DNA from 2 places in the Mailhella massiliensis genome. Region 1 is predicted to be linked to the other one. Evidence: riboswitches for the same ligand, from Rfam matches in the RefSeq annotation. Region 1 holds a riboswitch; the other holds the start of a gene.
What was found. Region 1 has a riboswitch for molybdenum cofactor ahead of CZ345_RS04215 (substrate-binding domain-containing protein). Riboswitches for the same ligand answer to the same signal wherever they lie in the genome.
Positions count from the first base shown of each region.

Region 2: it holds a riboswitch for molybdenum cofactor, as region 1 does, so the genes downstream of both, CZ345_RS08375 (molybdopterin-binding protein) here and CZ345_RS04215 (substrate-binding domain-containing protein) in region 1, are expected to answer to the same signal.

Region 1 covers NZ_LT706943.1:118,689-134,186, forward strand. The annotation lists gene CZ345_RS04180 (histidine kinase dimerization/phospho-acceptor domain-containing protein) at 158-1,702, opposite strand; gene CZ345_RS04185 (response regulator) at 1,987-2,646, opposite strand; gene CZ345_RS04190 (NirD/YgiW/YdeI family stress tolerance protein) at 2,695-3,153, opposite strand; gene CZ345_RS04200 (Rossmann-like domain-containing protein) at 3,767-4,510, opposite strand; gene CZ345_RS04205 (ATP-binding cassette domain-containing protein) at 4,507-5,226, opposite strand; gene CZ345_RS04210 (ABC transporter permease) at 5,223-6,029, opposite strand; gene CZ345_RS04215 (substrate-binding domain-containing protein) at 6,113-6,850, opposite strand; molybdenum cofactor riboswitch at 6,938-7,084, opposite strand; gene phnN (phosphonate metabolism protein/1,5-bisphosphokinase (PRPP-forming) PhnN) at 7,346-7,909, opposite strand; gene CZ345_RS04225 (alpha-D-ribose 1-methylphosphonate 5-triphosphate diphosphatase) at 7,909-9,057, opposite strand; gene phnL (phosphonate C-P lyase system protein PhnL) at 9,086-9,841, opposite strand; gene phnK (phosphonate C-P lyase system protein PhnK) at 9,847-10,626, opposite strand; gene CZ345_RS04240 (alpha-D-ribose 1-methylphosphonate 5-phosphate C-P-lyase PhnJ) at 10,619-11,524, opposite strand; gene CZ345_RS04245 (carbon-phosphorus lyase complex subunit) at 11,518-12,636, opposite strand; gene phnH (phosphonate C-P lyase system protein PhnH) at 12,627-13,253, opposite strand; gene phnG (phosphonate C-P lyase system protein PhnG) at 13,250-13,699, opposite strand; gene CZ345_RS04260 (DUF1045 domain-containing protein) at 13,696-14,457, opposite strand; gene phnE (phosphonate ABC transporter, permease protein PhnE) at 14,457-15,254, opposite strand; gene phnD (phosphonate ABC transporter substrate-binding protein) at 15,341-15,498, opposite strand, start outside.
Region 2 covers NZ_LT706951.1:586,925-602,422, reverse strand. The annotation lists gene CZ345_RS08415 (DVU_1551 family NTP transferase) at 1-535, opposite strand, end outside; gene CZ345_RS08410 (DVU_1553 family AMP-dependent CoA ligase) at 883-2,859, opposite strand; gene trsS (radical SAM (seleno)protein TrsS) at 2,856-4,235, opposite strand; gene CZ345_RS08400 (C-GCAxxG-C-C family protein) at 4,236-4,700, opposite strand; gene trsM (DVU_1556 family methyltransferase) at 4,808-5,566, opposite strand; gene CZ345_RS08390 (DVU_1557 family redox protein) at 5,553-5,768, opposite strand; gene CZ345_RS08385 (pyridine nucleotide-disulfide oxidoreductase/dicluster-binding protein) at 5,797-8,130, opposite strand; gene CZ345_RS08380 (molybdopterin-dependent aldehyde oxidoreductase) at 8,228-10,966, opposite strand; gene CZ345_RS08375 (molybdopterin-binding protein) at 11,046-12,062, opposite strand; molybdenum cofactor riboswitch at 12,154-12,298, opposite strand; gene CZ345_RS08370 (histidine phosphatase family protein) at 12,717-13,304, opposite strand; gene modA (molybdate ABC transporter substrate-binding protein) at 13,746-14,492, shown strand; gene CZ345_RS08355 (sulfate/molybdate ABC transporter ATP-binding protein) at 14,763-15,498, opposite strand, start outside.

The DNA of each region.
Region 1 (15,498 bases):
ACGCCGTCTTATCGAAAAGGTATTTCGTATATATCACTGTTGGGGGTCCCGCCTGGCGGGGGGCTGTTTCGGTCGTTTTCGCTCCCACGGCTGAAGGCATAAAAACTGCGGGAAGCGCCTTGCTGCATGTTGTGTCGCAAGGCGTTTCCCGCGTGTTCTACCAGGAGAGGGATATGAGGAACGAGCTGGGGGAGAACCCCGGTGCGTCTTTTCGTATGCCTTTTTCCAGCCGGAAACCGTGCAGGGCGGCGATACGCGTCATGATGGAGAGGCCGAGGCCGCTGCCCGTCTTTTCCTGTCCGGGAGGCCGGAAGAAGCGTTCCCCGAGGCGAGCGGCGTATTCTTCGGGCAGGGGGCGGCAGTCGTTCTGTACGACAAGCCTTTCGTGCTCCAGCGTTATGCGCACAAGGCCGCCGTCCGGCGTATAGGATGCGGCGTTTTCCAGAATATTGCGCAGCAGCATGGAAAGAAGCGCGCTGTTGCCCTGTACGGAGGCGTTCAGCGTAGTGATGTTTGATTCCAGAATGATGCCGCGTTCTTCCAGCTTCGACCGGTACTGGGGAAGCATTTCTTCCAGGAGCGCGGCCCAGTCGACGCGGGAACGGGGCATGGCGTCGCCGTTGCCGGAGAGGCTCTGAGCTTCCAGCCGGGAGAGGGCGAGTATCTGCTCCATGAGCCGGGCGCAGCGGTCTATGCCCTGACGGAGCAAGGCCAGCGATTCCCGCCTTGTTGCTTCATCAATACCGGGCCGGGCCGCCACCTGCGCCTGAATGCGAAGCCCCGCGAGGGGCGTACGCAGCTCATGCGCCGCATCGGAAATGAAGGCCCGTTCCCGTTGCAGCATACCTTCCGTCCGGGCGAAGAAGTCGTTCAGCGCTTCTGCCATGGGCAGTACTTCGGAGGGAAGGCGGCTTGTATCGAGCGGCGTGTTTTCCTCCGGTATGCGGGCATGAAGTGCGGCGGCCATATCGCGCAGGGGGGCAAGTTCCCGCGTGAGCAGAAGAAAGAGTCCGGCGAGCAGAACGGGAAGCAGAAGAAGCCAGGGCATGATCTGTTCTTCCAGCATTTCGAGAGCCATGTCCGTACGGTAGTCGAGCTCCTGCCCTACGGCGACGACATGGTGCCCGGTTACGGAATTCATCCATACGATACGCCATGTTTTGCCGTGCCCGAGAAGGGGCATGTCCACAAAACCGCGCCGTACGGCTTCAAAAGGGAATCTCTGCCCCGCTTCTCCGTGACTCATCAGCGTTTTTCCGTCCGGGGAATATACGGCGAGGCTGATGGCCTCCTCTTCCACCTCGCCGAAGGCGTGCTTGTCCACGCCGGGAAGCATTTCCTTCATTTTCGGCATGTCGGAACCGGAGAAGGAAAGATCGGCCGTGGCGAGCAGCCGGGCTACAAGCATCTGCCGGGAGTCGAAGAATTCGTCGATGTATTCACGGCAGGCCAGCCAGGCGAAAAGCGCGGCCGCCGCCCATGCCGTAACCATGAACAGGGAAAAGAAGACGCTCAGGCGCAGCCGGAGGCTTCGCTTGCTTGCAGGCAGGGCAAGAAAGCGATGCCACAGCGTACGGACCCGGTGAAGGAGCGGGAGAATCATGCCGGGAGCGGCGTCGTACGCCCGCACGGCCGCGCGGCGGAGCCATGCTCCTGCCGGGAGGAAGATGCTTTTCAGGGCGGAGAGGTCGGGCTTTTTCATAAGCATCCTTGGCAAGGAGAAGGGGGGACGGAGATTTCCGTTGCCGCCTCATGGAGGCGATGCGGAAACGGTCTGCAACGCTCCGGCGCAGGCGGCCGCGCGGCGTTTCCGCTGTTTCTGTTTTCCGTGCCTCTGCACGGGCGAGGCATCCGCGGCCATGCGTTCCGGCATGATGCAGCCCGTTCAGGCGTCTGCCGCATAACGGGCGCGGAAGAAGCAAAAGCCCCGGGCGATTGCGGCGGACAGGACTCCTTGTCCGCTTCCGGCAAAAGGCCGGCGGCTCTTCAGGCATCTCCCAGCGTATAGCCTACGGAATGCACGGTCTTGATGAAGTCCGTTCCCAGTTTTCGGCGTATGCGGTGCACCAGCACTTCCACGGAGTTGCTGCTTACCTCTTCGCCCCAGGGATAGATTTTTTCCTCGATGGCGCTTTTGGAAAGCACGCTCTGCCGGTTGAGAAGCAGAAGTTCCACCAGCATGACTTCCTTCTGCCCCAGGGCCACGGGTCTGCCGTCCTGGGAAACCGTTCTGGTGAGGGGATCGAAGCTGACGGAGCCGTGGGAAAGGCTGTGGGAGGATACGCCGTGCCTTCTCCTCACAAGAGCGCGCAGTCGGGCCGCCACCTCGTCCAGATCGAAGGGTTTGCCGAGATAGTCGTCGGCCCCGAGGTTCAGTCCTTCCACGCGCTGGCTTATGGCATCCCTTGCGGTAAGAATGAGCACCGGCACGTCGGAGCCTCTGGCACGCCATGCGCGCAGGATGTCCAGCCCGTCCATGCCGGGCAGGCCGAGATCGAGAACGGCCGCGTCGTACGTTGCCGAGAAAAGGGCCTCCATGCCCAGAGTCCCTTCCTTGAACCAGTCTGTGGCAAAGCCCAGGGCGGTAAGGCCCGCCCTGAGCCCGTTGCCTATGAGAGCATCGTCTTCAACAAGAAGCACACGCATGTTTTCGCCCCGCAGGCACAGTCCCGCCCGGGGCGGGGCATGGCCGGGTTATCTTTTGATGAGCCGGTCCACGTCGATGTCCAGCTTGTTCCAGTCCTTGTCCACTTCTCCGTAGATTTCCACAAGATCGTTGGGGCCTACGGTCTGGCCCTGCCAGCGCTTGTGGTCGATATCCACGTTGACGGTACCGGTATCGTCCTTGAACAGGTAGTGCTCTCCGCCGAGATGCTGGACGATGTAGCCTCTGAGGGTGACGTGGGTGTCGTCGCGCATATTTTTGGCCTGTTCCACCGTGGTCACCGAGGGGCCGGGGCCGGTATAGCCGCCAGCGTGGACGGGAGCATTGTTCTGGATGTAGCCTCCGCCGCCGTTGTTGGCAAGGGCGTTCGCCGCCCCCAGAGTGAGCAGAAGGGCGAGGGAAGCCGTGAGGGCCGCGGGAACAAGGGAGAATCTGCGGGAAGGACGGGTGACGGGAGAGAGACGGCTGATTTCGATGTTATGAGTCATGGTTGCCTCCATAGGGCTGAGGTGTTTTCGTTTTCCGGGAAAAGCCCGGAGCGGGGGACGCGTTCATGGGGAGCGTCTGCTCCCGGAAGAGAGGAGCTTTGCTTCTCTCTTCCTGTGAGGTCAGTTAACTACGCCGAGCTTACGCCTTCCTTACATGCGGAAAGTTTTTTCTGAGAATTTTCCCGTGAGTCTGATATTTCTGCTTCTGCCGTGGAAAGGCTGCGTAGGGCCGCCTTTCATCAGGCCGCGTTTTTTCTTTCGGCAGCAGCATATCCGCCTGCCGGATGACGTGTTGTCGGAAACCATGTTTTCTTCCCTTGCGAAAAGGGAGTGCCTGCTGATTCGGTGAACGCAAATGGGGGAGAAAAAAGACCGGCCCGGGGGTGACGGGCCGGTAAGGGCGGAGTGGAAAGGGCCGGGGAAAATGGCCCCCGCCCTGAGAGGGCGGCGAAGCGCGGCGTGCAGAGCTTCACCGCCGCAGGTCATGGAGCCGGAAAAAACGACGCGCAGGGAATCCGGGCCGGGACGCGAGGCCGTACGGAGCCGGTTCGCTTTTTTCGTCGGCGTTACGGAGAGCCGTATCCTCGGAAAGCGGCTTCTGCGGCCAGCGTGTTCAGCCCGCCATGGGACAGAAGCGGGGAAGGCCGAAAATGCGGGCCGCGGCTGCGCCGGAAATGCCGAAGAAGAGTACGGGCCGGCCGATGTCCACAAAGTTGACGAAGGTGCCGTTGCAGAGCGTGCTGCCCGTGCAGAGCACAAGGTCGGGCCATTCCAGCACGGCGTCGCGGTAGCTTTTCTCTCCGTGCTCTATGGTGATGCCGGAACGGATGCTGCCCACGAACTGCGGATTCATGTCCAGCACACGCAGGGAAAATTCCTGAGAGAGGCGGGCGGTGAGAGCGGGCTGATAGCCTGCCAGCGTGATGCGGGGATGATGGAAATGCCCGCGTATATAGGCGGCGCAGGCCTCGGCGCAGGCTTCCAGTTCGTTGTTGCGGCAATGGACGGTGCGGTCGATATCGCCGGTGAAGCGCATGACGGCGTTGAGCGTGGCGACAAGAAGTCCCCTGCTGTGGGGGTCGTTTTCCGGGTCGAGCGCCAGAATTTCCGCAAGCGTGCCGCTGAAGTCGGCGGGGGCGTCGGTAAAGGCCTGCCCCAGAGCTTCGCCGAAGCGGGCCTGAAGCATGATTTCCTTGCCCGCGAGGATAGGATAATCCTTACGCACGGTGTTGCCGATGGCCTCTTCCGGGGAGAGACCGCGACTTTTCAGGATAATGGGGCTTTCATCCAGATGATGCAGCCGCATCAGGTTTTCCAGTTCCTGCCTGAGACGACGGTACAGTTCCTGCGTGGTCATGCGTCCTCCAGTCCGAGAAAGGTATTGAGCTCGGCATCGCCGCTGCGGGTGAAAAGTTCCTGAGCCGAACGGATACAGAGCATCCTGCCTCGGGCCATGATGCCTATGCGCGAGGCCAGCAGTTGCGCCTCCCTGAAATCGTGGGTGACGAAGAGCACCGCGCAGTGGAACTTTTGGGGTATGCTCCCTATTTCTTCATACAGGCTTTTTCTTGTGGCCGGATCGAGGGAGGAAAAGGGTTCGTCGAGAAGGAGCAGGCGGGGATTCAGCACCAGCGCGCGGGCCAGCGCGACGCGTTGCTTTTCCCCGCCGCTCAGGGTTTGAGGATATTCCTCAAGAATATGGTCGATGGAGAGAAGGGAGGAGATTTCCCTTACCTTTTCTTCCTGCTCCGCGCGGCTTCTGCGGCGTACTCTGAGGCCGTAGGTGATGTTTTTTTCCACGGTCATGTGGGGAAAGAGCGCGTAATCCTGATAGACGAAGCCGATGCGTCGTTCCGTGAGGGGGATGTCCTGTACGGGAGCGCCGTAGAGCAGCACCCGTCCTCTTTCCGGGGTGTAGAATCCTGCGGCCGATTCCAGCAGCAGCGTCTTGCCCGCGCCCGTACGGCCGAGCACGGCGAATATTTCCCCTTCTTCCACGGAAAAGGAAATGTCGCGCATGTGCATGTTGCCTCGCGTGAGGCAGAAGGATTCGAAGGCGAGGGGAGTCGTCACCAGGCGCCGTCCTCCATGCGGCTTGCCGCACGGCGCTGCAGCAGGGTGGTCATGAGAAGCGCCGTGCCGGAAATGATGAGCAGAATGATGGCTGCGGCCATGGCCATGCCGTTATCGCCGGTACTGATGTTGAGGTAGATGCTTGCGGGCAGGGTTTCCGTTTTCATGCGCGTGACGCCCACGAGCATGAGCGTGGCCCCGAATTCCCCTATGGCGCGAGACCATGTAAGGATGGCCGCCATGAGTATGGAATTGCGGCACAGAGGCAGCGTGATGGTGCAGAACCTCTGCCAGCGGGAAGCTCCCAGCGTGCCGGCGATGAATTCCAGCCTGCCGTCCATTTCCTCAAGCGCCGTGCGCATGAGCCGTATCACGAAGGGAATGTTGACGATCCACTGAGCCATGACGATGCCCGCAGGTTCGAAGATGACCCGTATGCCGAACGTCTTGAGAAGTCTTCCCGCCTCGGAGGAAAACATCATGAGCAGGCACAGACCGAGCACCAGATAGGGCAGGGAAAGGGGCAGTTCCAGCACCAGGCGGCAGAGGTTGCGCAGCGGCATACGGCATCGGGCCAGCGCGTAGGCGCAGGGAATGCCCACCGCGAAGCACAGCAGGGTGGAAATGGTGGAGGTGACGAGGCTCAGCCGGATGGAGAAGAGCACTTCCTGCGAACGGAGCGCCCCGGGCAGAAAGGGCAGGCCTCCTATGATGATGGTGCACAGCGAGGCGGTGAGGAAAATCACCGTGACGAAGGCGACGCACAGGCTTGCGCCGTCGAAGAAAGACAGATTCCGTTTCATGGCGCGACCGGGGCGTCCGCATCATGCCCGGGCATTGCGGACGGAAAATGAGGGGGAGAAGGGCGCGCTGGGCGCCCCGTATGTCAGTTCAGCACCACATAGCCGTGCTTTTCCCAGATGGCCTTTGCCTCGCCGGAAGAAAGGAAATCCAGAAAGAGCTTCTGCCCTTCGGGATTGGTGGAAACGGAGAGCGTGGCGGCGGGAATGGTCTTCACATAGGCGTCCATGGCGGGATCGGCGAGAATGTCCATGGCGGCCGTCACGTTTTCCTTCCACACGATGACGGCGTCGCATTCGCCCACGTTCAGCGCATTGAAGATGGAGGGCGCGGTCACGCCGCGGCTCACCACGTTGACCTTGCCCGTGAGGCCTGCGTCGGCAAGGGCCTTGTCCGCAATCTTGCCTATGGGCGTGGCCTTGGCGTCGCCGAGCACCACGCGAAGATCGCTTCTGCCCAGATCACGGATGCCGGAAATCTTTTTGGGGTTGCCTTTGGCTACGGCCAGCACGGGAATGTGCTTTACGAGATCGCGCGTTGCGGCCACATATTTTTTCACGGGCCGGAGTTCTTCCGCCGCACCGGCGATGAAGAAGTCGCCTTCCTGCGCGGTATTGATCTGCGACTGTATCTGACCGGCGTTGGCGTAGGTCACTTCCATCGGGACCTGCGTCTTTTGGGTGAAGGCGGCGGCTATTTCGCCGAAGGGTCTGGTCATGCCCGCGCCGCAGTACACATGCAGGGCCTTTTCCGCCAGAGCGGAAGAAGGAATCATGAAAGCCAGGGCCGCTGCAACACAAAGGAAGAGGGGAAATCTTTTCATGGGATTCTCCACGCCGCGCACATGCGCGATTCCGGTGTTGCTCACAGACGAAAACAACGGAACCAGAATACCGGCATGATGCGGGCATGGTTCAAGGCAGCGTTTTCTTTCCATGCCCGGAGGGGCATTCAGGGAGGCGGGGCCGTTTCCAGCGCCCACCCTGTGAGCAGAAACTCAGGTCGGAGGGGCATGGCGTTTTGCTGTAGCCGGACCGACTCGAAAACTTATCTTTTGAAATAGAACAAGCATGATTTCCTTGTCAAGCGGGTGGAGAAAAACAGCCTGCTTGTCGCGCATGACGGAGGGAGAAAAGACCGGGGATTCAGCCTGGTTTCGGAAAGCGCTCCTTCAGGCGCCGGCGGACGGGAAGAGAAGACGGAAGGCACGGGTTAAAAAACAAGGCCGCCCTGTGCGGCGCAGCGGAATGCGTTTTCGCGGGGCGGCTTTTCAGAGCGCAGAGAAAGGCCCTGAGGGGGAGAAAGGAGCAATGCGGGTTCAGCGCAGGCCGAGGATTCCGCTGAGTTTTTCCGTAAGCTCCCGGGCGTTCTGTTCCAGCGGGCCGGAGTTGTCGAGGCGTATCCAGTCCGAAGCGGAATCCTCTCCGGGAATGGGCATGAAGGCGGCCCTGAGCCTCTCCTCCAGCGCCTCGCCGGATTCCCTGCCGCGTTTCACGAGTCTTTCGCGCAGGACGGCGGCGGGCACGGTGACGAGCACGGGCAGAAGATCGGGGTAACGGCGCAGGGCCTGGGGAAAGGCCGCGCGGGAACCGTTGACGATGAGGGAAACGCCGCAGGCAAGCGCCGTATCCGTGCTTGCCGCTATGCCGTACAGGTAGCCGTGGCTGGCCCAGTGCAGGGAAAAGTATCCCTGTTCTTCAAGACTTTTGAAATATTCCGGGCTGACGGGAATGTGACGTTCTCCGCCTGCGGCGGCGGGCCTTGTGATGTAACGCCTCGGAAAGGCCACGGGCAGGCCGCAGAACGTCTGGCGCAGCGCGTCGAGCAGCGAGTCCTTTCCCGCGCCGGAAGGCCCCATGACATAGACGAGCCTGCCGCGCATCAGAACACCCTTGCCCCTTCGCGCCATACGTTGCGCACTACGGGCACTCCTTCCATGGTGTGCACGCGCACAAGGTCGGCACGCAGCCCTTCGGCTATGCACCCCCTGTCGTCGAGGCCCACGGCTTCGGCGGGGTGGGAGGAGACCAGGCTCACGGCTTCCGGCAGAGGCATGACGCCGCGCTCATGCAGGGCGAAGACCGCGCTGATGAGGCTGATGGGCACATAGTCCGAGGAGAGCGCGCCGAGATACCCTTCCCGTGCGACGGTTTCCGCCGAGACGTTCCCGGAATGAGAACCGCCGCGCACGATGTTGGGCGCGCCCATGAGAACCGTCATGCCGTTTTCCGCGGCGTGGCGGGCGGCTTCCTCCGTGGTGGGGAATTCGCTGATGCGTATGCCGTTGGCAAGAGCTTCGTTCACATGTTCCACCAGCGTGTCGTCGTGGCTGGCCATGGGCAGGTGGCGTTCGCGGCAGAAGGCCATGACCGAGGCCGCGTTGCCGTCCGCGCAGGAATCCCGCCGTGCCCTGAGTTCGTCCACCATTTTTTTAAACTCGTCGTCCGTCCACGATACGGTGTTGCTGTAGTAGGTGCGGTAGCTTTCGGTATTGCGCCACTGACGCTGACCGGGGGTGTGGTCCATGAGGGAAACCAGGTGCAGGCCGGGATTGTCGGAAAGGGGGAAGAACAGCTCCTGCATCCGCGGGTCCGCGACCTCACAGCGCAGATGCAGCAGATGTTCCGCGCGCAGCTGTCCGCTTTCGCGGCAGTGGTTGAGCGCTTCCACGGCCTCGCCGAGCATGGCGATACGGCCCTTGTCATGATATTCGCCCACGGAAAGCGCGTCAAATACCGTCGTGATGCCCGAGGCCACGATCTGCGCATCATGGGCGAAGAAGGCCGATTCCGGCTGAGGCCAGACTACCTTGGGGCGGGGCAGGATATGCTTTTCCAGGTTGTCGGTATGAAGTTCCACAAGGCCGGGGAGAAGGTAGTCGCCTTCCATGTCCACGGCGTCTTCCCGGCGGGAGAGAAAGGGGGTTCCCTCTTCCACGGCGGCGATGCGGCCGTCGCGGACAAGGACATGACCGCTGATGACGTCGTGTTCCGTAACGACGTTGCAGTTGTAGAAAAGCTGTTCTTTCATGAGGATAATCCTTTTTCGGAAGGGAAGCTCAGTCGTTTTCGCCGGGGCGGCTCATGATCACCGAGCGGTGGGCCACGGCGCGCCGCGTGTCGTCGTCGTGGAAGATGCCCACCACGGCGCAGCCGCGTTCGCACGCTTCATGGATGAGTTCGACGACGACTTTCCGGTTCATGGCGTCGAGGGAGGCGGTGGGTTCGTCGAGCAGAAGGATGGGCGTGGGGCGGCAGAAGCCCCTTGCAATGTTCACCCGCTGCTGTTCGCCGCCGGAGAAGGTGGCGGGCGCGAGATCCCAGAGTCGTTCGGGAAGGTTCAGCCGCCGCAGCAGGTCGCGCGCCCGGCGCAGGGCCTTTTCTTCCCCGCAGCCTGCGGCAAGCAGGGGTTCCGCCACAAGGTCGAGGGTGGAAACGCGGGGAATGACGCGGAGAAACTGGCTGACATAGCTTATGCATTCGCGGCGCAGGCGGCTTACCTGCCGGGGAGAGGCGGAGGCTATGTCCGTTTCCCCGTCGCGGCAGCGCACGAGAATGCTGCCCGAGGAAGGCAGATAATTGCCGTACAGGGCCTTGAGCATGGTGGACTTGCCCGAACCGGAAGGACCGTACAGGGCCACGCATTCCCCGGCGTTCACATGAAAGCTCACGTTTCTGAGCGCCTCGATGCGCGTGCCGCCCTGCTGATGCAGGATGAATTCCTTGCACAGATTGCGGACTTCGATGACCGGAAGGACGTCGTGCGCGGCCGTCTCCTTGGCGGAAGCGGAAAGAGTATTGCTTGTCGTATTCATCATGCTCATCCTTGGAGGATGGAGGAAACCAGAAGCTGGGTGTAGGGATGGTGCGGGTCGTCGAGCACCTGATCGGCGAGCCCCTGTTCCACGACTTCGCCGTGGTACATGACCATGAGTCTGTGGGAAAGCAGCCGGGCCACGGCCAGATCGTGGGTGACGAGAACCACGGCCAGATCCATGTCGCGCACGAGCCTGCGCAGAAGATCCAGCAGCCGGGCCTGAACGGAAACGTCCAGCCCGCCGGTGGGTTCGTCCATGAAGACGAGCCTCGGGCCGGTCACGAGGTTGCGGGCTATCTGCAGGCGCTGCTGCATCCCGCCGGAGTAGCGGGCGGGAACGTCGTCGATGCGCGGGGCGGCTATTTCCACCTTTTCCAGCCATTCCAGAGCGGTGGCGCGCAGTTTGTGGTAGTTTCTGCCCCCGGCGGCCATGAGCCTTTCGCCTATGTTGGCGCCCGCGCTTACCTGCATACGCAGCCCGTCGCGGGGATTCTGATGCACATAGCCGAGTTCCGTACGCAGAAGGCGGCGGCGTTCCCCCTCGCCCAGCGCGTGCAGGTCGATGTCCGCGCCGTGCGCGTCACGGTAGATGACGCTGCCTTCACTCGGCGTCAGTCTGCCGGAAAGCATGTTGAGGAGCGTGCTTTTGCCGGAGCCGGATTCGCCCACGATGCCGAGCACCTCGCCCGGCCACAGTTCCAGAGAAACGTTGCGGCAGCCCAGCCTGTCGCCGTAGCACCGGGTAAGGGATTCGGCCCTGAGCACGGGAAGCTGTTCAGTCATGGGAAACCTCCGTCACGCCCTGCCGGGCCCTGTTTTCCGCGCAGGCGTCGCTGTCGGAGCAGACGAACATCCTTCTGCCCGTATCGTCGAGCACCACCTCGTCGAGGTAGGTGTGGCGGGCTCCGCACAGCGCGCAGGGTTCGTCCCAGTGCTGCACCTCGAAGGGGTAATCCTCGAAGTCGAGGCTTTTCACATCGGTATAGGGGGGGATGGCGTAGAGGCGCTTTTCACGCCCCGCGCCGAAGAGCTGCAATGCCGGGCAGCGGTTCATCTTGGGGTTGTCGAAGCGCGGAATGGGCGAAGGGCTCATGATGTAGCGCCCGTTCACGCGTACGGGATAGTCGAAGCTCATGGCAATGGCGCCGTGGCGCATGATGTCCTCGTAGATTTTCACGTTCATGAGGCCGTATTCCTCAAGAGCGTGCAGCGTGCGGGTTTCCTTTTCGCTGGGTTCGAGCCAGCGGAGGGGTTCGGGCAGGGGAACCTGATAGACCAGTATCTGCCGTTCGTTCAGCGGATGTTCGGGAATGCGGTGTCTTGTCTGGATGATGGTGGCTTCCGCGGTGCGGGTGGTGGTTTTCACCCCCGTGGTGCTGGCGAAGAAGCGGCGAATGGAAACGGCGTTGGTGGTGTCGTCGGAGCCCTGGTCGATGACCTTGAGCACATCGTCTTCTCCGATGACGCTCGCCGTCACCTGTATGCCGCCGGTTCCCCAGCCGCAGGGCATGGGCATTTCACGTCCCGCAAAGGGAACCTGATAACCGGGAACGGCCACGGCCTTCAGAAGTCCGCGCCGGATCATTCTCTTGGTGCTTTCGTCGAGATAGGCGAAATTGTAGCCTTCCAGAGGCGTTTTTTCCCTGGCCTCGCCGCGCAGGTCCTGCTGCAATGTCAACATGACTGTTCTCCTCGGGCGGGGGAATCTTCCTTTTTTGCGGCGCGCAGCCCGCGTATGAGGGAAAGTTCCGCCTGAAAGTCCACATAGTGGGGCAGTTTGATGTGCTGCACGAAGCCGGAGGCGTCCACGTTGTCGCCGTGGAGCAGCACGAATTCCGGGTTCTGCGCGGGGCCGGTTTCGGGTTCCTTCAGTTCTTTTGCGCGCAGGGCGCGGTCCACGATGGACATGGAAATGGCCTTCCGTTCATTGTTGCCGAATACCAGTCCGTAGCCCCGGGTGAGGCAGGGCGGCAGGGCGGTTCCGGTATAGCGGCTCACGGTGTCGCATTCCGTCATTTCCATTTCCCCGGCCACGATGGGAAAATCCAGCTCTTCGGGGGTGATGACAAGTTCCACGAATCCGCGCCTGAGTTCGCCCGTAAAAGGATGAACCGCGCCGAAGCCGCGCTGCGTGGAATAGGCCATGCCGAGAAGAAAGCCCTCGTCGGCGCGGGCCAGCGTCTGAAGGCGCACGGGGCGGTCTTCCGGTCCGTCGGCGGGAAGTACCAGAGGCCGGCGGGTGAGGTCTGCGGCCGCATTGCCGCAGGTGGCCTCCGGCACGGCTTCGAGAAGTCCTTCCGTACCCAGCGCGCTCATGGCGCGGGGCAGGTTCCTGACGCATATGCTCTCGGTGTTTTCCGGCGCGGGCGGAAGCGTACTTTCCTTCTTTCCCGCAAGGCTGCGGTCCAGAAGGCGGTGGGTATAGTCGAAGGTGGAACCGAGAATCTGGCCGCCGGGCAGATCCTTCCATGTGGCGGATATGCGGCGGGAAACGCGCATGGCCGAGGTATCCACGGGCTCGGAAGAACCGAACCTCGGAAGCGTGGTGCGGTAGGCGCGGAGAAGAAAGACCGCTTCCTGAAGGTCGCCCATGGCCTGCTTCACCGCAAGGGCCGCAAGGGCGGGACAGTACAGGGAGGCCTCGGTCATGACCCTGTCGACGGAAAGTTTCAGCTGGGATGCTATCTGCTCCGTGGTGAGCTCCGGCACGTCGAGCCTGCCGCGGCGTTCCCGGCGAAGCTGCGCGTGTGCGGCGTCGATGGCTTTTTCCCCTCCTTTGACGGCTACATACATGGCGTTTCCTCCTTTTGCGCCTTCAGGCATGTGCTGCGCGGCAGCCCCGCGACCATGCCCCGCCCGCAGAGGAAGAGGTCCACGCCCTGCGGAAAGGCCAGGTGATTTTCTTCCCACCGGCCGGTAAATTCTTCAGGAAGGTTGCAGTAGAAGGGCATGGGGTGCTCAATGCCCGGGCCGGAGGCCGTAAGGCTGAGAGAACCTTCGCCCTGTTCGAAGCTCACGCCGCCCACGCACAGGGTGGTGGAGCGGTCGGGATACTCGGGTTCCCCCCGGGAAAGATCCGCAAGAAGCGGCATGTCTTCCGGACGGGAGGCAAAGGCGAAGTCCGCCCCCGAGGGGGAGTCCGTCAGCACGGCCCCGCACTGGAAGCGGAACCAGCGGCGCACCTCTTCGGTATTGAGAGATGGAGAAAGCCATACGGCGGTGTCCTGATCGCACATGGTCAGGGCTATGGCCGCAAGTTCGGACGGCAGACTGCCGGCGTCTCCTTCCGGCAGAGGCAGGGCAACGGGAAGGCAGGGGCGGGAGAGCGCGAGCAGAAGACTGCGGAAGGCCTGCTGCGACTCTTGTACGGGATGTTCCCAGCGGGCGGGATCGGCGATGGTACGGTTCATTTGTCCTCTCCCCGCACCAGCGTGAAGAAGTCCACCTTCGTGGGAGCGGCTTCGTCGGCGGCCTGGCGTTCGCGTTCGCTCACGATGCCTTCGAGCCGGGGCCTGAGTTCCCTGTCGAAGAGGTCGGCATAGGCTTCCTTCTGCCAGAGCGCGTCGCACAGCGCCGCAAGTTCCGCATGACGGGGGCTTTCTCCCAGAACGTAGCCGCAGCCGCAGGTGTCGCCGGGCAGGGTGACCACGCAGCGGGTCACGAGGGCTTCGCCCACGTTGAACAGCGGGCCTTCGCCGCTTATGCGGCCGCGTACCATGACAAGCCCGCTTTCCGGGCCGCGGAGAAGCTTCCAGGGCGGCAGTTCGTCAAGCCCGGAAAGGAAGTGTTCCAGCTCCTCGGCCGGGGCGAGGGACAAAAGGCGCATGTACTCTTTGCGTCTGAGCTGTGTGTTCATGATTTATTCCTGTGGTTGTTCGTTCCGAGGGAAAAACGGGCCAGTTCCGTGAAGGGAGAAGTGCGGTCTTCCTGGCGGAACAGGCTGATGGAATCCACGACGAGCGGCCGGTCGATGAAGGCGGCAAGGCGGGAACGCAGACAGGTTTCCACCAGCGCGAGACGGGAGTCGGGCATGGAGTCGGTAAGCGTCATGTGGAAGCGGAACAGGTCGAATATCCGGTGATATCCGTATCTCACGAGGTAGGAGGCTTCCTTTTTCGTGAGTTCGCCCCGCCTTCGGATGTCGGCCTCTTCAAGAGGGGCGCGGAAGATTTCCAGCGAAGTCACGCAGTCCTTTTCCAGTGCCGCAAGCGCCGGGTTCGCCTCTGCAAAGGTGGCGGAGCCGCAGGAGGGCGTCAGGGCGAGAAAGAAGCCGGAGCCCGTGCTCAGACTGCGAAGTTCAAGGGGCGTGGTGGCGAAAGGTTCGTGGCGGAGGGCAAGTTCTTCACAGGCCCGGCAGAGGGATTTCAGCGCGTTTTCCTCATCGTTCCAGCGGGCGGAAAGCTCAAAGGGCGCCTTGAGCGTGGCGTGCAGCCCGTATGTTGCCGGAACGGCCACCACGGAGGCCCATATTTCGGGAGAGAAGAGACAGTCAGCCGGGGGCACGGGGGTAAAGCTCCGTCCGCTGAGGGCGTCCCGCCCGAAAAGAGGCGTGACGGCGGAATGCAGGGCGGAGAGTGCTCCGGGCGCGTAGTACAGAGCGTAGCGTGCGGACATTACAGCACCATCTTGCGCAGCTTCTGGGAGAACAGGTCGAACAGGGTGACCACCAGAACGATGATGGCCATGACGGCGCAGGTGCGGGGGAATTCAAAGCTGCGTATGAGTTCCCACAGTACCATGCCTATGCCGCCCGCTCCCACCATGCCCACCACGGTGGCGGAACGGACGTTGGCTTCGAAGCGGTACAGGGAATAGGAAATCCAGAGGGGAAACACCTGGGGGATGACGCCGTAGGCTATTTCCTCAAGGTAGCTGGCGCCCGTGGAGCGCACCCCTTCCACAGGGGCCGTTTCAATGGCTTCCACGGCTTCGGAAAAGAGTTTGGCCAGCGTGCCCGTGGTATGCACCCAGAGAGCGAGAACGCCCGCGAAGGGACCGAGGCCCACGGCCACCACGAAAAGCATGGCGAAGACCATTTCATTGATGGCTCGCGCCGCGTCCATCATGCGGCGCACGGGCTGGCGTATCCACCAGGGAGCCATGTTTTCCGCCGACATGATGCCGAGGGGCACCGCGCACAGGACGGCAAGTACCGTGCCCCATACGGCGACCTGCAGCGTGACGAGCATTTCCTTCACATACATGCGCCAGTCGGTGAAGTCGGGCGGAAAAAAGTCGCCTATGAGCGTGCCGATGTTGCCCGCGTCGGCAATGAGCGCGAGGGGTCTCATTTCCGCGCCGTGCCATGACCAGACAAGAAGCGCGATAACGGCCGTCCAGGTCAGGCAGCGGGAAGCTTTTTCCCCGGGACTGAGCGGGGGCCTCAACGAAGGTTCGGAAGAAACGTGCATGGGATTGGGTACCGGCGAAAACCGTGCCGGCATACGGGAATACGTTCAAAAAAAGCCCCTCCCCGGCGCGGGGAGGGGCGGATATGCTACTTGCCGAGAGCGGCGAGCCTGGCGTCGATGTCGGCGATGCGTTCGGCCTTTTCCTTGTCGCTCATGTCGGCGTTGCCTTCCACGGACATTTTTTCGCGGAACAGTTCAAGCTGACGGAGCGGGGTGAGCTGGCTGTTGTCGGATTTTTTGAAGG
Region 2 (15,498 bases), on a different contig from region 1:
AGGAATCCGCCACGGGGACGGAACGGGGGGAGGCCTCCTTCACAATATCGCGCAGGCATCCGTCATCGCCTGCACGGCGCAGGACAGGCAGAAGAGAAGCGGGAAAAAGCGGCGGATGCCCCGTTTCTCCGCGCCATGCGGGAAGGAGCGCTTCTTCGCCGGAAGGGGCCGCCTCCTCAAGCAGGGCGCGCACGCTCATGCGGCGCACCAGCGGAATATCCACGGGATGCACGAAAAAGTGCGTGCAGTCCTGCGGCAGGGCCGAAGCTCCCGCGCGGATGCTGGAGAACATGCCCCGTTCGGGATGAGGATTCAGAGCAAAGGCCGCGCCGCAGGCTTCGGCTTCCTTCCGGGTTTCTGCGGCCCTGTTGCCGCCCACCACCACGGGGCGTACCCCTTCGGCAAGATACAGCCCGCAGAGCGCGGCAAGGGCGGAACGGGAGCCCCCGGGCAGAGGCAGGGGCAGGAGGGGCTTGAAGTGCGGTTCCATGCGGGAGGAGAAACCGGCGGCGAGAATGAGGGCGTATGCGTTCATGAAACGGTGCGGCGCGGAGCCTGAATGGCCGGGCGGCCCGAAGACTGCCCGGAGTTTCGGAAAACGGAAAAAATTTTCCCCTCCGGGAAAAGGGTAAGCGTGCTCTGCCCGATATTCAAGAAAAAACGCCGTGTTTTTCCCCGTACCATGTGTTCGCCAGCCGTGGAAGACATGTTGCGGAGGGCGGCAGAAAGCCTTTGCAGAAAGAGCGCTTCACCGTACGCCCCAGGAAGGGAAGGCCTGCGGCAAGACGCGGCAAAAGGCCGCCGTATGCCGCCATGGGGAAAAAAGGCGTTTTTCCGGCCGGAGACGGTTCCGGCCGGAGCGGCACGACTGCGTAATATGCGCTATTTCTTTCTCCACGTCACGGGGGCGGGAGCGTTGCGGCGTACGGCGATGCATTCGGCAAGAATGCTGACCGCGATTTCCTCCGGCGTTTCCGCGCCGATGTCGAGCCCTATGGGCGCGTGTATGCGGGCGAGGTCTTCTTCGGTGAAGCCGCTTTCCCTGAGGCCTGCATAGATCTGCTGCTTCTTGCGCGTGCTGCCTATCATGCCGATGTAGCGGGCCGGGGTTTTCAGGGCCTGGGCCACGGTGACGCCGTCGAAAAGGTGCCCGCGCGTGACGATGACGATATAGTCGCGGCTTGTGACATGAAGTTCGTCGAAGCAGTGCGCGTATTCCGGCGTGACGTGCGTGACGGCGTTGGGGAAGCGGCCGGTATTCGCGTATTCCGGCCTGTCGTCCAGAACATGCACGGCAAAGCCGGTCAGTCCGGCCACGGCGGCCGTGGGTTTGGAAACATGCCCCCCGCCCACGATGATCATGCGTTCCGGCGGACGGCAGGATTCGCAGAAATACATGGTGTCGCCGCAGGGAATGAGGGCGGCTTCGTCAAGAGGTGCGGAGATCAGGGCCTGCCGCGCCGATTCGGGCAGTTCTTCCCCGCTTATGGTGCCGTCTTCAAACAGCAGCGTCCATGCCGTACGCACGGCAGGATAGGGCCGCACGATGCGGCAGCCTTCGCCTTCCGCCGCATGGAGCGCCTGCGCGGCGATGGAGGAAAAGGCGGGATCGTCGGGGAAAAAGGGTTCGATGAGCACGCGCACCTGTCCGCCGCAGATCATTTCGGAGCGGGCGGCAAGGGTGCCGTCCATGGCGATGTCGAGCACGCGGGCCTTCTGGTCTCTGCATGCTTCGGCGCAGGCGGCAATGACGCGGGCTTCGGCCAACCCCCCGCCCGTGGTGCCGCCGAGCAGGCCGCGGGCTCCGGCAATCAGGCGGGAACCGGCGCCGCTTCGAGGGAAGGATCGTCGCTGCTGCTGCTTTTTCTTATACACATCTAGATGGGTAAAAGAGGAAGGCCAGGCCGCGGCGTCGCCCGTGCGGTAACGGATGAGGGGCATGGCTTCGCGGTGGAGCGTGGTGAGCACGATTTCCCCGGTTTCCCCGCCGGGCACGGGAAGGCCGGTGACGGGATCGAGAATTTCCAGAAAAAGGTCCAGTTCCCGCAGGTGATAGCCGCTTTTCGCAAGGCACTGCACCCCGCCGCCGAAACAGGTTTCCGTCATGCCGTAATGATCGAGCACGAGGCAGTCCAGAGCATTTTCCAGCCCGTCGCGAACGGAGGCGTCGAGAATGTCGCCGCTGGACTGTATGCCGTTCACACATCGGGCGAGGCTTCGGAAGGCGGCGTCCTTCCGTACTTCCTCGAAAAGCACGGCGAGCTGATGCGGGGCCGCCACCAGACATTGCGGGCGGTGGAGGGCAAGGTCGCTTCTCAGGCTTTCGGGCGTGGCTTCCGGCGAGCCGGGCACCACTTCCACCCCGGCGGGAGAAAGGGCCCTGCGCAGAAGGTCGGTGACGCCGTCGGGACACTGGGCGCCGGGCAGGAGAACCATGAGCTTCTGCCCGCCGTGGACGAGCTGCGCCATGCCTGCGGCAAAGAACGATGCCGTGCGGGCGAGGTCGCCCTCCGAAAAGGCCAGCCTTTTGGGAGCGTCGGTGGAACCGGAGGTCTGAAGCGTGACGATGCGCTGCACGTCTCCCTGCGGAATGCAGAGAAATTCCCGGTAGTCGCGCAGATCCTGCGGGGTGGTGAAGGGCAGGCGGCGCATGTCCTCCATGGTACGCACGTCGAGGTCAAGGCCTTTCAGGGTGCGGCCGTACCAGCGGCTCAGATCCCGGGCGCGGCGCAGGGTGGCGCGCAGGGCGGAAAAGCGGGCTTCCTCCAGCCGTTCGGGGAGGGAGCGCCCGTCCGCCGGGCCGCACTGCGCCTCAAGCCAGGCGTCCATGCACGAGGGGGTGACGGGGGGCATGTTCATGACGGAGTGCCTTTTTCTGCATCCTTTCCCCGGTAGAGGGGCACGTTGTCGAAGGATGTGAGGTTGTGCAGGCAGAAGGGGATGAGCCTGCCGTCATGGGAAACCACATGGATGCAGCAGCCGCGCACGCGTTCGATATCCACGCTGAGAGCATCCTGAAAGGCCATGGCCGAAAGGGTGAAGCGCTTCTGCGCCCCGGACGTGGCGAGAAAACGGGAAAAATCGTCGTTCAGCGAGGCCTGTTCCGCCCGGGGGGAACTCCAGTGCGCGGCGGTGAAGGCTCGGGATATACGCGAGGTTTCGGCGTTGTCGAGCACGCGCGGGCTGCGGGCAAGGCCGGTTCCGCCGGAGCAGCAGGCTGCGCCGAGAGGTCCTTCCAGCGCCTGGCCCGCCCTTGCGTACACGGCGCTGAAGGAGCAGAGCGGATGCTCGCAGGAAGGCGCGTGGAAGTGGGAGGCCCGCACCATGCCGCCGCTCTGCCGCTCCAGCGCCAGCATGAGTTCGGGCAGGGTGATGCGGGGAGCCTCGGACATGTCCCACGGAAAGCGCCCGAAGGAGGATACCGGCTGAAAATGCAGCCCGCGCACATGTTCGCCCTGCGACAGGGCGAAGCGCAGCAGATCCCCCGCCTGATGATCGTTGACGCCGCGCGCCAGCGTGCACACGAGCACCACACCGAGTCCGGCTTCTCCGCAGGCGCGGAGCGCCGCGTTTTTCACCTCGAGGCAGTCGCGGCCGCGGAGGGTGCGGAATACACCATCGTCCACCCCGTCGAACTGAAGGTACACGGAATCCAGCCCGGCGGCCCTGAGGCGGGCGGCATAGCCTTGTTCCGTGCCGAGGCGCAGGCCGTTGGTGTTGACCTGCACCAGCGCGAACCCCTTTGCCCGCGCCATGCGTATGATGTCCGGCAGATCGTCCCTTTCCGTGGGTTCCCCGCCGGAAAGCTGCACGTTGCACGGGCCGGAGGCGCGGAAGAGCGTGTCGAGCTGCTTTTGAACATGTTCGAGGGAAGGATCGTCGCTGCTGCTGCCCGCCCTGGCGTAGCACACGGGGCAGCCCAGGGAACAGCGCATGGTCACTTCCACAAGCCCCGTGCAGGTATGCTGCGCGTGTTCCGGGCAGAGGCCGCAGTCGTAGGGGCAGCCCAGACGGCCGGGAACGGCGGGTTCTGCCGGGTAGGCGGGAATGCGCGGACTCTTTTTCCACGCAAGAAATTCCGGCGCGCCTTTTTCCTCCTTCCATGCGGGAACCTGAAACATGCCGTGTTCCGGGCAATGCTTGCGCAGGTACACCGTGTCCCCTTCCTTAATATAGGAAGCGTCCACAAGGCGCAGGCAGACGGGACAGAGGCTCTGAGTCTGGGAAAGCAGCATTTACGACCTCGCGTTTTCCAGGCCGTAGGCGTCGTAGATATCAAGAATTTTCCCCCAGCATTCCGCCAGCAGGTCGCCGCAGAGTTCCATGGGCGGCATGGCCCCTTCGGGCAGGCTCTGGCCCGCTTCCGCAGCAAGGCCCCGGGAGACGTTTTCGCAGCCGCTGCCGCCGCAGGAGGCGGTGCGTTCGGCGAACCATGCGGCGTATTCGCCCGTCATGGCGTCCAGCATGGGATGGGGTTCCCCGGCGCTGCCGCCGGAGAGCCATGCCAGCGCGGCCGCCCCGCCGGTAAGCAGACCGCACGGCCCGCCGGACTGGCCTATGCCGTGGCAGAGGCCGCGCATGGCCCGCATGAGGCCGGGCTCTTCCGCTCCGGCAAGCTGTTCGGCAAGGGCGAAGAGCAGTTGCGAGCAGCAATGGCCCTGCCGTACATGGGGAAGAAGATCCAGCAGAACAGGATTCATGGAAGCCTCCTTGAAAAAAAGTTCATGCCATGGCCCGAAAACGGGCCTTTCCGGCGTTTCCGGCAGGGAAAAGACGAAGAGGGGGGCCGGTGTTCCCGGAAAAAGCCTTACGGCTGCGGCAGGGGCGAATGCTCCATGCAGGCAGAGGAACCGGAAGCCGGCTTTATGTCTTCCCCCGCACGGTACTTTGCCGGTGTTGCCATCCACAGCCCGTAACCGGGACCGCCCCGGGAAGCGCTGCAGGAACACGCGCCTGTGCGAAGCTGCGCGTGGAGCGTGTCGTCGCCGTACCAGAGCAGTTTTGCCGCAAGTTCCCTGAGCGCTGCGCTGTGGTCTTCAAACGCAAGGAGAAGAAAGCCTGCGCCGGCAAGCATATCCTCCATTTCGCGGAGCGTGCGCGCACCTGCGGCGCAGCCTGCCGCCGCGCCCGGCACGGGGGAGCCGCCCCGCACGAACAGGTCGGAAAGAAGGAGCTTTCCGCCCGGGCGGAGAATGGAGGCAAAGCGGCCGAGGGCCTTTTCCGGTTCCGGCAGAAGGGAGAGCACGCATTCGCACAGGATGCCGTCGAACGAATTTTCGGCAAAGGGCGGGTTCTGCACATCCGCCTGCACGAAGGGGAACGGTTCGGAAAGACGGCATTCCCTGTCCAGCCCCGTGCCGCGAAGCCCGAGGGAGGAAATCACCCGGAGCCCGGCCCCGGAGCCGCAGCCCGCATCCAGAATGCAGGCTCCCGGCGGAAAGCCGCACAGCGCAAGGCCCCGGCGGGTGAGTTCCTCCCCGCCGGGATGCCATGCGCCGCCCGAAATGCTCTGAAACAGCGCGGAAGCATACAAAGGAGAGGCGGAAGGCATGTTACTTGTCTTCAAGCAGCGCTTCCACTTCCGCCATCTTGCCTTCGGCAAGCGACTGGGGGATGAGCGTCAGCCCGCAGGAGGGGCAGCGGGGCAGGAATACGTCGAAGGCGCTGTGCATGTAAAGGGCCTGCACCTTGATCTGCTCAAGGGGGACATGGCAGCGGGCGCATACCCAGTCGCCGCCGTCCGTTGTGAAGTTCGGTTCCAGACTCATGCGGATATCACCTCGATGTTGGGGAAGGTCAGGCGTGCACGCGCTCTTCCATGATGACTTTCGTTGCCGGCTGTATGGCCCCGGGCACCACCATGCGGTGGCACCATGCCCGGACCAGCGTGAAGCCGCCGTCGGCATCGGCGGTGTACTCCACCCAGAAGGTCACGTTGCGCGGCCTCCAGGAGCCGAGAAAATGGCCGTTTTCCCTGTTGAGGAATTTTGCGCCGCTTTCTTCGATGCCGGAAATGGCGGCAACGACGTCCTGCCGGAGTATGTAGCGCTTTTCCATGGCCTGCCGCACTTCTTCGGGAATGCGGAGCAGGATGCCTTCCTCATGCGGGGCGCTTTTCTGCCCGATAAATTCCTCAAGCGCCGCCTCCTTCAGCGCGATGCGCCCGGAGCGCCTTGCGGAAAGCCCGGGAGGCGTGGCGGCATGGGCTTTTCCCTCGCCCGCGGTGGGCGGAAGAATGTCGAAAAGATGCCAGCTTTCGTTCTTTTCGGCAAAGCGGTCGTGGCACATGATGCAGGAGGCGAGCACAGGGCGGGAAAATTCCGCGGCCCGTTTTTCCGCCATGGCGTCCGCCACGTCGGGCTGGGCGTTCCATACCAGGCCGCCGTAGCCGCAGCAGGCGCTTTCCTCGCCGGTACGGCGCGCTTCTTCCACCGTTATGCCCGCCTTGGCGGCAAGGGAGCGCACGGCCTTCTGCCATGCCGCGTTATGGCGCGCTCCGCACGGGTCCTGCACGTTCATGACGCCGGGCGCGGGGCTGGGGAAGGCTTCGGGCAGAAGGGCGTCGAGCCTTTCCCACAGGGAAACGACAATCGCCTCGGGCAGGGCCAGGGCCAGGGCGCTCATGCAGGAAGAGCAGGCCGTAAGAATTTCCGGCTTTCCCGCCTCTTCCCATACGGTGCGAAGAGCTTCGGCATGGGAGGCGAAAAGCGCTTCCCTGCCTGCCCAGTGCGCGGGAATGCCGCAGCATGAACTGTAGAGCGATACGCCCCCCGGCAGAGAGGAGCGCAGAAAACGGTACATGGCAAGCACCTGTTCCCCGCGGGAGGCGGCAAGCTGACAGCCGGGGAAGAACATGGCCGCGCCGTGCCCGCCCTTTGCGGCAAGGGCGGGATCTTCCAGAAAGAAGGAGGCCTCCGGCCCGGAAGCCTGAGCCATGTCTTCCAGCGCGAATTCATGGGCGGAAACGGGCATGACGTCCCTTTCCACCGCGTCCTGCCGCGCCTGAAGGCACAGGTCCGCCATGGAAAAATGTTCGGGGCAGATGACTTCGCACTGTCCGCACAGGGCGCAGCCGTTCATGATGACGTTGGCCGTGCGCGTGCCGCGCACCACCGAGGCGTTGTTGTATATCTTGCGCGCGTAGATGCGGGGAAATTCCCTGTATTTCTGCAGGAAGGGGCATTCCTTCACGCATTGCATGCAGGCGCAGCGTATGCAGCGGGAAGCTTCCTGCCGTGCCTGTTCTTCCGCATAGCCACCCTCGGCGGGAAGAATGCGGGCGGCGCTTTCCACCCCCTCCAGCGGGGTGTGCAGCCTGTCCTTCCGGTTCTCCGCCTCGCGCGAGGCCACGAGGGAAACGCCCGTCATGATGCGCTGCAGGGTGATGCCCGCCTTGCGGCCTTCTCCGGCCTGAAGGGAGGCGGAGGCGAAACGCGCGCCCGTAGGCGTGAGACTTTCCCACCCGCCGCAGCAGACATTGCCTCTCCAGAGCAGGGTGATGCCGTCCGTCTCCTCCCGGGAAGGGACGAACGCGCAGAGCGAGGCGTCCGCAAATACGCCCGCGAAGTTCTTTTCGCACTCTTCAAGGAGCGTTTTTGTAAGCGGAGCGGAAACAAAATGCACATGATGTTTTTCCAGCGAGCGCAGCTCCTCTTCCAGAGCGGCGGCATCCAGAGCGGGGAAGGCCTTCCGCATGGCGTCTTCCCGCGCGCCGTCGTGATACACGGTGACGGCAAAACCTTTATGGGAAATGTCGAAGGCGGCCGTAAGCCCGGCAAGCCCCGCGCCGAGCACGGCGAGCTTCTGCGCCCTGGGAGGGCGGATGAGCGGGCGCGTCTGGGACGGCGCGGCCTTCATGCAGTACCGTTCCAGTGCGGACACGGCGACGCTCCCCCCGAGATCGCGCCTGAGGCAGGCGTTTTCGCAGGGATGATCGCACACGGCCGTGAGCACGGAGGGCAGGGGCAGGTGCCGTTCCAGAAGTTTGCGGCCTTCGCGCGGGTTGCCCGCGGAGAGGTGTTCGAGAAAGGCGCGTACGTCCATGTCCAGGGGGCAGGCCGTGCGGCAGCGGGGCGCGGCCTCCTGTGTGCAGCGCGCTTCAATGGCATGCAGTTGGCTTTGTTCCAGCAAGGCGGCACCTCAAAAGAAGACTGCCCGAAAGGTATCCGGGCAGAAGGAAGGAGGGCCGGAGAGATGCGGGATCTCTCCGGCCGGGAAGGGGGAATGCCTACCTGGCGGCCTTTTCCTTCAGGCCTGCCAGCACCTTTTCAGGATAGGCGGGCAGGTGCGTGATACGCACGCCGCAGGCGTTGTAGATGGCGTTGATGATGGCAGGGTGCGGGCCGCAGAGCGGGATTTCGCCCGTGCCGGAAGCGCCGAACGGACCGTCGGGACGCTTGCTTTCCACATAGATGATTTCCATGTTGTCGGGGATGTCCTTGGGATAGGGAATGCCCGCGCCGAGCATGGTGCTGTGCTTCTTGATGTCCTCGTAGTCTTCGGAGAGGGCGAGGCCGATACCCTGGGCGAGGCCGCCCCAGATCTGACCGTCGGTGATGAGCTTGTTCACCACGGTGCCGATGTCGGCCACCATGGTCATCTTCTCAACCTTGGTCTTGCCGTTGGTGGTGTCCACGGCCACTTCCGCCATGAACAGGCCGTACATGTAGCAGGCGAAGGGATCGCCCTGGCAGTTTTCGCCGCAGCCCTTGGAGGGAGCCGTCCACTTGCCGTCCTGATGCACGTCGCGGCCTTCGGCCTTCATTTCCTCGTAGGTGTAGAAGCCGCCTTCGGGCTTGCGCATGGCTTCGATGAGCTGTTCGCACGCCACGCGGATGGCGTTGCCCGTCATCACCTGAGAGCGGGAACCGCCGGCGGGGCCGGAGTTCGGGGTCTTGCTGGTGTCGTTGAGCACGAGGCGGATGTCGTCCACATGGATGCCCAGAGGACGCAGGGCTTCATGCGCCGTGCACTGGGCGCCGGAATCCGCGCCCTGACCGTGGTCTTCCCAGGAGCAGCCGATGGTCACGGTGCCGTCGGGGTTGAGTTCCGCCCAGGCTTCCGAGGAGTCCGGGCCGTCGAGACCCGCGCCGTACACGGCAAGGGCGAGGCCCACGCCGCGCTTCACGGTGTCGGTGGATTCTTCCTTCACGCGCTTCTTGGCCGCTTCGTACAGAGGACGGAGCTTTTCGAACATGGTGGGCAGGCTCAGCACTTCCGGCGTCTGGCCGGTGGGAGTGGTGTCGCCTTCACGGTAGCAGTTGGCAAGGCGCAGATCGAAGGGGTCCATGCCCAGCTTTTCCGCAAGTTCGTCCATGAGCACTTCGGAGGGGAATTCCGCTTCGGGGCCGCCGTAGCCGCGGAAGGCGGCGCCCCAGGCGTGGTTCGTGGCCACGGTGCGGCCGTTGCCGCGGATGTTCGGGATGCTGTAGCCCGCGCCGATGAACTGGGCTCCGCGCAGGGTCAGCAGGTCGCCGAATTCGGAATAGGGGCCGTGGTCGCACGTCCAGTCCGTTTCCATGGCCTTGAGCTTGCCGGTCTTCTTGTCGGCGGCCATGCGCACGGTGGTCCAGAAGGGCGAACGCTTGCCGGTGTACTGCTGCTGCTGTTCATAGTTGTAGCGCAGGTGACAGGGACGGCCGGTGGCCATGACGGCCACGCCGATGAGCGCTTCCATGGTGGGGCTGAACTTGTAGCCGAAGGTGCCGCCGGTGGTGTTCTGCACCAGAACGAGATCCTTGGGGAATTCCAGCCCGAGGCCGGGGGCGATCATGAGGGCGTGCAGGTGCAGGCCCACGGACTTGGAGTGAATGACCACCTGACCCTTGTCGTTGATGTAGCCGTAGCCCACGTCGGGTTCGATGTTGAGGTGAGGCTGACGCTGCGTGTAGAAGCTGTCTTCCACCACCACGTTTTCGGGATCGGCAAAGTAGGGAGCGGTATCTTCGCCCTTTTCGATGTGGGGTTCATAGTAGATGTTGGGAGTGCCGGGGTGGATTTCGATGGCGTCCGGAGCCATGGCCGAAGGAGCGTCCATGTATTCGGGCAGAAGTTCCAGATCGAATTTCACCTTTTCCGCAGCGGCGCGGGCATGGCATTCGGTGTCGGCGCAGACGATGGCCAGCGCGTCGCCGTACTGGAAGATCTTGGTGTCGTTGAGGATGGGACGGTCCCAGCCGTCGCCCTTGTTGTCCGGGAAGGTGATGAGGCCGGTGATGCGGTTCTTGCCCTTCACGTCCTTATGGGTGAGCACGCGGAAGACGCCGGGCATCTTTTCCGCTTCGGAAGTATCGATGCCCTTGATGATGGCGTGGGAAACCTTGGCCTGGGCGAGAGCCAGGTGCAGGGTGTTCGAGGGCATGTGGACGGTGGCGTCCGCACCGAATTCGGCGGTGCCCGTCACCTTGGCCACGGCGCTGGGGCGCGGCTTGGTGGAACCCAGGTGATGACCTTCCGCGGGTTCCTTGTAGCGGATCTCCTCGATGTCCTTTTCTCCGCGCATGACGGCCGCGGCGTCCATGACGGCGTTGATGATCGGGATGTAGCCCGTGCAGCGGCAGACGTTGCGGTTCTTCTGGAACCAGTCGCGCACTTCATCTCTGGTGGGGGAGAGATTCTGCTGCAGAAGCGCGTAGGCCGCGACGATGAAGCCGGGCGTGCAGAAACCGCACTGGGCCGCGCCGTGGAATATCCATGCTTCCTGCAGAGGATGCAGATGATCGGGGGTGCCGATGCCTTCCAGCGTGATGATGGTGGCGTCGTCGGGCACGCGCTTCATCTTCAGCACGCAGGTGCGGGTCAGCTTGCCGTCGAGAATGACGCTGCAGGCGCCGCAGTGACCCTTTTCGCAGCCCAGCTTCACGCTGGTAAGCTGCAGCTGGTCGCGCAGGACGTTGGCAAGCGAATCTTCCGCATTGACAAGCACCTGGCGGCGGACGCCGTTGACAAGAAGGGATTTGATGAACATGGGCAGCTCCTTTTAAGAGGAATCCAGAGAAGGGGCGGACGCGTCGGCTTCCGTCCGAATTCGGGCCGATGCGGGAGGATCAGTTCTTGCCGAAGGCGCAGGCCGGATAACGGCATTCGGCGCAGCCGGAGCAGAAACCGCCGTGGCCGAGGGCCACGATATCCTCCCGGGTGACGGGGACTCCCGCCAGAATGCGCGGCACCACAAGGTCGAAGATGCTCGCCCTGTAGTACATCACGCAGCCGGGAAGCCCCAGTACCGGAATATGGTTGATGTGGGAAAGCAGGAACATGGCCCCCGGGAAGGTGGGCGCTCCGTAGGTGATCACCTCGCCGCCTGCGGCGCGGATGGCGGAGGGGGTGCGGTCGTCCGGGTCCACGGACATGCCGCCCGTGCAGACCACCATGTCCGCCCCCTGTTCGATGAAGCGCCGGATGGCGCCCGCCGTCATTTCCACGGAGTCGTCGGAAAAGGCCTGTCCCAGAATGCTGCTTCCCAGACCTTCAAATTTCTTTTTCAGCACGGGGCCGAAGGCGTCCTTGATGCGCCCGGTGTAGACCTCGTTGCCCGTGGTGACTATGCCCACCCTGAACGGCCGGAAGGGCAGAACCTCAAGAACGGGTGAGGTGACCAGCTCTTCCATGTGCTGAATCTTCTCTTCTTCGATGAGCAGGGGAATGACGCGCGTGCCGCCCACGGCCTGGCCCTTCCGCACCTCCTGCATGGTGTGCAGCGTGGCGAGGACTATTTCGTCGCAGGAGTTGACCGCGCAGAGAGAAGGCACGTCCACGCGAAGCAGACCGTGCACGGTGGAAAGGAAGTTGATGCGGCCTTCCCTGATGTCGGAAAAGGCGATGTTCCGGCCCGCCACGGCGTTGCCGATGCGCGTTGCGGCCTCGTTCTCGTGAAGCTGACCGGGGAGGGGAGTGTAGACATAGAGATGTTCCTTCCCCACGCTGAGAAGGACGGGAATGTCTTCTTCCCTGACGATGTGCCCCTTGCGGAACACGGGACCCTTCCTTCCGCCGGGTTCGATGCGGGTGATGTCGTGGCAGAGCACCGTACCGACGGCCCGGGAAACGGGAATGGTCTGCATGGAAATTCTGGACATAAAAAACGCTCACAGATGAAAAGACACATACCGGAGCGGAAATACCGGCCCGGATGCAGGCAGGCCCGCTTCGGGAGTACTTTCGCACAGGTTTTCTTTCCATGCCGGAGCATTTAATGGAGGCGGAGCCGTTTCCCGCGCCACCCTGTGAACCATGAAGGTTCAGGTCAGCCCGCATGGCATACGCTTTAGCAGGGCCTGACTCGAAAACTTTCTTTAACCATATTGAAATAGATTTTTTTCGTCAAGATATACGGAGAAAATTAATGGTACTTTTTTGGAAGTGTGAAAAAACGGTTTGAAATTTAAATCACAATGCCGTTTCATTTCATATTTGCCGTTAAATAAAGATATATTTTACTTTTGTAATGAAAAAATATAAGAGAAATGTCTTTTTATTGTAAAACTGCGTTGGCTTTCCGATGCAATGAAAGACGAAAATGAAAGACGGAAGAGTTTTTATTTTGAAATGCGGCATGTCGGAAGGTGGAGGGGATGTCTTTCTGCGGATGCAGAGGAGGTGGGACGCCTGCGCTGCGTTCGGCAATATCGAAATGACAGACACGGAAGAGGGAGCAGAAGGGAGGCGGCGATTCTGTTGCAGACGGTAAAACGCTCCGACATGCAGGCGTCGCAGGTTCAGACGCCGAGGCGGGCGATGTCTTCGGAGGAACAGAAAAGCGCGGTACAGGCAGCATAGGGCTGGGGCAGGGAGAAGAAGTCCTTCATGTCGAGGGCGAGGTAACGCATGAGAATGAGCCTGTTGACCCCCGCATGGGCCACCAGCAGAACCGAAGCCTCGGGCGGAAGGGCAAGGAGGCGGCGTTTCAGCACGGGAAGCACGCGGCGGGCCAGCATGGCGAAGGATTCTCCGCCGGAAGGAACGTAGTTCCAGAAGTCCCTGCCTCTGGCCTCGAGCGCGCCGGGAAAGCGGGCCTCCACCTCCTGACGGGTAAGTCCTTCCCAGTTTCCCAGGCGGATTTCCCGGAATGCAGGAACTGCGGAAACGGAGAGAGGGCGTTCGTGGACGATGAGCGCCGCCGTTTCCCGGCAGCGCGGCAGATCGGAACACCAGACTTCCCGGAAGGGAACGGAGGAAAGTTCCTTTCTCCAGAACAGGGCCTGCTTCCGGCCTTCCTCGCTGAGAGGAATGTCGCGCTGACCGATGAAGCGGCGTTCGGGATTGGGGAGAAGCGTACCGTGACGGAGAAGAAAGAGCGTGGGCATGGTTTTCTCGTTCTCGCGCGCAGGCCCTGACGGCCCGGGTTCTGTGAAAGGTGGCTTTTTGTCGTCATCCTATAAAAACGGAAAAAAGGGAAGGAAAAGGTACGTCGTATATCCTCTCCGGGGAGAGAACTCTCTGCATTTTTGCAGCAGAACGGGGAAAGCGGCGGAAACGGGCGTGCGTCCGTGTGATGCGTGCAATGTTTTTTTTCTTCTTCGGCGCGCCGTGTATGCCGCGTATGAAGAAAAAAAGAAGGTGCATCGATTCTTGAAGGCGGGACAGGAATGGAAAAAGTCACGATTTTAAAAAAATAGGATATGACCGCAAAAAATAACGCCCTGATATTGCACACGTTTTTATTTTTCGGAAAAAATTGTGAAACGGATTGAAAAAATAAACAAATCTTGTATGTTAGAAGAAACTTTTGAAATGAGGAGGAACTCATGAAAAAACTTGGATTCGCGGCGCTGTTTCTTGCCTTCTGCCTGAACGCCCCCTCGGCCATGGGCGCGGAGCTTACCGTTTCCGCCGCAGCCAGCCTTTCGGAATCCTTCACCCAGATTTCCCAGGAATTCACCAGGGAGACGGGGACGAAGGTCAACCTGAATTTCGCCTCTTCCAACAATCTGCTCCGTCAGATGGAGCAGGGCGCGCCTGTGGACGTGTTTGCTTCCGCCGATCAGGAAACCATGGATTCCGCCGCGAAGAAGAACCTTGTGGACCCCGCCACCCGCAAGGACTTTGCGCTGAACGACCTTGTGCTCATCACCCCCGCCAAGAGCACGCTTGCCGGGCCTGAAGCGCTTTCCGGCGCGGAGGTGAAGCATATCGCCATCGGTCAGCCCGAAAGCGTGCCCGCAGGACGTTATGCCCGCGAGGCCCTTACCAGCGCCGGAACCTGGGAAGCGTTGCAGAGCAAGTTTGTTTTCGGCAACAATGTGCGTCAGGTGCTGAGCTATATTCAGCGCGGTGAAGCCGATGCCGGTTTCGTGTACCGCACCGACGCGCTGGCAGGCGGCAAGGACGTGCGCATCGTGACCGCCATGACCGGCCACAAGCCCGTGTGCTACCCCATTGCCGTGACGAAGGACAGCGCCGACAGGCAGATGGCGCAGAAGTTCGTGGATTTCGTTCTTTCTCCCCGAGGGCTGGAAATTCTGGCCCATTACGGTTTCAGCCCGGTAAAGTAGGGCGGACACGCTCTTTCGCCGCCCCGTTTCGTGCGGGGCGGCCCGGATGCCGCTTCCCGACAGCCGGGAAAGCGGGCCGGGCAGAAGTTCCGCATGAAGGCGGCATGACCGGTCAGGCGGATAAGGCATGTTCCGCGCTCCCCGAAAGGGGAGGATGATGCCCTTTCGGCCTTGGGAAAAAGCTCCCGTATCGTTGTGATACGGGAGCATCGTCGTTGCTTTCGGGACGCCGCTGAGAGGCCGGCGGAAGGGGCCTTTGAGGCTCCCTGATCAGACGTCGTCGAAGCCGTAGGGCCTGTCGGCATGACCGCCGAGGCTCAGGATATCCGTCAGGTAGGAAAGGGAATCCTGCGCGAACAGCGTGCGGCCGCGGAAATTTTCTTCCATGGCAAGAATGCTGCCGTTGGCGTACACGGCGAGATCGTCGGCAAAGGTGTCCACATCTTCCGGGTCGTGCGTAATCATGATGAGGGGGACGCCGCAGTCGCTGAGAATACGCGAAACCTCCTTGCGCATACGGATGCGCAGGAGCGGGTCCAGCGCGGCGAAGGGCTCGTCGAGCAGAAGCACGCGCGGAGCAATGAGCAGCGCCCGGGCCAGAGCCACGCGCTGCTTCTGTCCGCCCGATATCTGGCCGGGGCGGCGGTCCGCCAGATGCGTGATTTCCAGAAGTTCCAGCATGTGCCGTATGGTTTCCCGGTCCTTGTCGTCGAGCCTTGCGGGAAGCAGGGAGAAAAGCCCCGGCGCGGAATCATTTTCCTTATGGCGCAGCAGGGCGAAGGACAGATTCTGCCATACCGTCATGTGCGGGAAGAGCGCGTAGTCCTGAAACACATATCCCACCCGGCGGCGGCGCGCGGGCATGTCGATGCCCTTTGCCGAGTCGAAGAATACCGCATCATCCAGCGCGATGCGTCCCCGCCGGGGCCGGATGAGCCCGGCAATCATCTGCAGGGTGAGGGTTTTGCCCGAGCCGGAAGGGCCGAACAGAACGAGGCGGTCGGCG